Regions from separate parts of the Solibacillus kalamii genome, predicted to be linked through region 2. Evidence: riboswitches for the same ligand, from Rfam matches in the RefSeq annotation. Region 2 holds a riboswitch; the other holds the start of a gene.
What was found. A riboswitch is a leader RNA that binds a small molecule or an ion and turns the genes downstream of it on or off. The one in region 2 is predicted to bind glycine.
Positions count from the first base shown of each region.

Region 1: another riboswitch for glycine. It lies ahead of CBM15_RS11410 (amino acid permease); the one in region 2 lies ahead of gcvT (glycine cleavage system aminomethyltransferase GcvT).

Region 1 covers NZ_NHNT01000007.1:90,674-93,085, forward strand. The annotation lists gene CBM15_RS11410 (amino acid permease) at 55-1,392, opposite strand; glycine riboswitch at 1,653-1,731, opposite strand; gene CBM15_RS11415 (dehydrogenase) at 2,054-2,412, opposite strand, start outside.
Region 2 covers NZ_NHNT01000002.1:383,369-385,780, reverse strand. The annotation lists gene gcvPA (aminomethyl-transferring glycine dehydrogenase subunit GcvPA) at 1-332, opposite strand, end outside; gene gcvT (glycine cleavage system aminomethyltransferase GcvT) at 392-1,495, opposite strand; glycine riboswitch at 1,659-1,767, opposite strand; glycine riboswitch at 1,771-1,863, opposite strand; gene CBM15_RS05575 (shikimate kinase) at 1,990-2,412, opposite strand, start outside.

The sequences.
Region 1 (2,412 bases), on a different contig from region 2:
AAAATAAACTAATAGAAAAAACCGGGCTTCCTCGATGGAAACCCGGTTTACTGTTTATTTTTTTCGAACCTTATAAAGAACAAACAGCAGTATAAACCATAACGGTGTTAACAGCAGTGATGTTCTCGTTGATTCGGAAATAGCCATAATGACTAGTAAAAATAAGAAGAATGCCAATACTAAATAGTTGATGAAGGGTGTTAATGGCGCTTTGAAAACTGAAGTTTTATGTAATTCCGGATGACGCTTTTTGTAAATGATATGCGAAATCAGAATAATGCTCCAAACCCAAATAAAACAAATCGCACTAATTGTTGTCACGATACTGAATGCATCGTCCGGCATGAAGTAGCTAAGCAATGCCCCAATCGAAACTACGACCGCAGAAAATATCAGACCATTTTGCGGCACCGCATTTTTGTTTAATTTACCGTATGCTTTTGGTGCTTGTTTATTATTACTTAAACTGTACAGCATACGGCTCGTTGAGAACATCCCGCTATTTCCTGCAGAAGCAGCTGATGTCAGCACAACAAAGTTAATTAAACCTGCTGCAATCGGAATACCTACCAATGCGAAAACCTGAACGAATGGTGAACTTGCAGCGCTTAATGTATCCCAAGGATTGATTGTTAAAATGACGAATAATGCCCCTACATAAAACAGCAGAATACGTACGGGAATTTTATTGATGGCAGATGGGATATTCTTTTTCGGGTTTGCCGTTTCAGCAGCAGCTACCCCTACTAATTCAACCCCAACGAATGCAAAGACAACCATCTGGAACGCCATTAAAAATCCAAATGCCCCATTCGGGAATAACCCTCCGTGCTCCCATAGGTTCGATACGGCAACTTTGCCTGTATCTGTTTCAAAACCAATGATCAACAATATAATTCCAATTGCAATCAATGCAACAATTGTGATGATTTTAATCAACGCAAACCAAAACTCCAGCTCTCCGAACAGTTTGACCGTCAATAAATTCAAAATAAGTAAAACTACTAAACATGCGATAGCCGGTACCCATTGCGGGATGTCGAACCAGTATTGCGTGTACATGCCGACAGCGATTATATCCGCCATTGCTGTCATAATCCAGCAGAACCAGTATGTCCAGCCGGTAATATAGCCTGCCCAATCCCCTAAGTATTCAGTGGCGAACTCGGTAAACGATGCATAGCCGCCTTTTGATAAAAGCATTTCGCCAAGTGCACGCATGACGAAAAATAGTGCGATTCCAACGATTAAGTATGCAAAGATAATAGAAGGTCCTGCAAGTGAGATCGCTTTACCTGACCCTAAAAACAACCCCGTTCCGATTGTTCCTCCAATCGCTATTAACTGAACGTGTCGATTTTTCAGATCGCGCTTTAATTCTTGTTGTTCCAAAACGATTCCTCCAAAGGATAAGTATTTTGTCTGTTTACACAGCGCAAAATAATAAGTACTTCATCGCGGTCCATCAAGTAATTTTTTCTGGAAAATTAAAACAGGGACTGATTATGTGCCAGTCCCTGTGTCTAAGAATAATCGATCTCGCCTCTGCGAAATCGCGTCCAGATTTCAAAAAATCTGTGACATCTATCGAGGGCTTTTCTTCTTCAAACAGTGGATGCTACATACACCAATTTTTAAGGAAAAGCGTCTCTCATTACTCTTCTGTCCTTTTGCCTGAGATTATGAACCCTTCGGCGACGCGGTATTCGCGCTCTCTCCAGAAACTGCTCCCGCCAGTAGTTTTATCCACGACGATCAACGCTTGATATGTATGCAATTAGTTGCCTATAGGTCATCTGGCATCTTCCAGTTTCCTATAGCTCGCGTTCAATACTATTATTGTACAATAATCATACTACCAATTTTCTGCCCGCCTTACAATGGATATTCGTAGTCGGTTATTATGTATATAGCAATTTAACCTTATTCCCAACATAATGTTTTCTTCTTACAGAAGATTTATGACTAAAAAAATATTACACCGAAAATTCAATATTTTCAGTGTAATATTTTATATAGAGGAATTGGTAGCCCCTCGTAATTCTGTTTTCGTTTACTGCAGTTTTTCCTGTACTGTTGAATCTTCTTCGTATGTTGTTCGATTGATATCGATCAGCTTACCTTTTGTTGTGTCTGTCTTTTTCATTTTGACAACATACGTATTGTCTAATGCAATGTCTGTGCAGGCGATGTCTTTCTCGCGAATATCTTCAGGGTAATTTAAAGTAATAACTAATGTATCCCCGTCTTTTTCGATTTTTTCAATTTCTCTTCCACAGCCATCTGAATATCCTGTGACAAACAGCACTTCCTCTGATTCAAAATCGATGGGCGGAATCGTTTCAAAACCAAAAATATCGGCCCACGTCGTATAAAGCTTTTCATCCTGCACGATTGAAATACTCGTACCAA
Region 2 (2,412 bases):
TCACCTTGAGAAATTTCCGGCTGATAAGGTGTGTAGGCTGTATAAAACTCTGAACGTGAAATAACGTGATCGACAATTACCGGTTTATAGTGATTGTAGACTCCTGCACCTAAAAATGAGACATTACTTGCTGTATCTTTATTTTTTGAAGCTAGTTGTGCCAGTTCTTTCATTAAAGCGGCTTCAGACTTTGCAGGTTTAATATTGTAGCTTCCTTGGAAGCGAACTTTTTCAGGAATATCCTCGAAAAGTTCATCAATTGTCGCAACCCCGATACGGTCTAACATTTCTTGTTTATCTTGTTCCGTCATTGGTAAATAACGATGTTTCATTGTTAACCCTCTTTTCAAAAGTTTTATCCCGCAATTAACGGGTAGATTGAAGTTTCACTTTATTTTGCACGCTTGTAAAATGGTGTTTCTACTACAACTGCCTTTGCTCTATTTTTTCGTACTTCGATTTCTAATTCAGTTCCAACTTCCGTGAATTTTGCGTCAATTAAAGCTAAACCGATATTGCGCTTTGTCATTGGTGACTGAGTTCCTGTAGTTACAAAACCAATCTCTTCACCATCTTTAAATACTTTATAGCCATGGCGGGGAATACCTTTATCAATCATTTCGATACCTGCAGATTTACGTGTTAGGCCATTTTCTTTTTGGTCAATTAATGCTTGCTGACCGATAAACTGCGGATCTTTCGCCAATTTCACGGCAAAGCCAATCCCTGCTTCAAGTGGTGAAATTTCTTTTGAAATCTCTTGGCCATATAATGGCAGGCAAGCTTCAAAGCGAAGTGTATCACGTGCGCCTAAACCGGCTGCTACTACACCTTTGTCTTTTCCTGCTTCCAAAATTTTGTTCCACAAGTCAACAATCGCTGCTGGAGCTCCGTAAATTTCAAATCCGTCTTCTCCCGTATAACCTGAGCGCGAGACAAGAACCGAATGTCCGCCTACTTCTACATTGTCCTGGAATTTAAAATATTTGATTGCCGTTAAGTCTGTTGCTGTTAATGTTTGCAGAACTTCCTGAGATAAAGGTCCCTGCAAAGCGATTTGAGCGTAGTCATCTGACATATTTGTCACTTTGACATCTCCTTCGACATGCTGCTGTAACCATTCGAAGTCCTTTTCAATATTCGCTGCATTGACACATAGTAAATAGCGATTATCTTCCAAACGGTATGTCAGTAAATCGTCAACAACACCGCCATCTTCATAGCAAAGTGCACTATATTGCGCCCCGCCAATTGCAATTTTCGAAATATCATTGGAAAGCATCTTTTGTAAATAAACAAGTGCATCCGGGCCTTCTACAATAATTTCCCCCATATGGGATACATCAAAAAGTCCTGCGCGGTTACGTACCGCATCATGCTCCTCTTTGATCGAAGAAAATTGTACTGGTAACTCCCAGCCGCCAAAATCAACTGTTTTTCCACCATACTTTGCATATTCGTCAAAAAGTGGTGTGCGCTTTAATTCATTTGTCATGTTCATTTCCTCCTTTAATTATGTATGTTAATTTTGCAATGCAAAGGGGAAAGCAACATTACACCTATCAAAAGTGTAAATCTATCTTTTTATTAGAATCATCAGAATATTAAAAGCCGATTTCTCCACAAAAAAAGACAGACGAATCCCCTTTAGCGAGATTCTCTGTCCTGGCACCTGAAAGTTACACCTGAATTTGATCCACTATCACAATTTAGGCTTTCCCCTTTGGTGGCTGTTTGTAACAATAGCTATTACAGCACTCTCCAGAGTTGCGTCCAATACGAGTCTTTTTGCCTGAGAGATTCATAGCTTAGCTATTTGCTCCTTCGGCGACGTGACATCACGTTCTCTCCCCGTATCATCATCCGCGTTAGATTATTTACTTCATGTTATTGCTCTTCTTAGCAATATCCTAACATTGAATATAATGCAAACGCAATCTTTTTTTAATTTTATTCAAAATACGAACATTAAGTATAATTATAAGTAAATCATTCGCCTTTAAGACGTTTCACTTGAAACCCGATGTACTCGACAATTTGTCTTAATGTTCTTCCGGCTGTGAGTACTTGTATATGGCCAGCTAGTCGATAACTCCTTCTGCGTTGGTGATACAGATTTTCCAATTCTTGTTCCGATGACGATTGAACAATGGGTCGGTTTTTATCATTCCGAATCCGCATATAAATATCTTCAAATTTTGCATCAAGAAAAAATACGAGCCCTGTCTGGCGCATAATTCTCCTGTTTTCTTCATTGACGGCTACCCCACCGCCTGTAGCGATAATGCATGCTTCATCACGGAAATTCTTTAAAAATTCCGTCTCGATTTTTCGGAAGTGTGCTTCGCCGTATTTCTCAAAAATTTCAGGAATTGTCATACCCTGCTGACGTACAATTTCGTGATCCATATC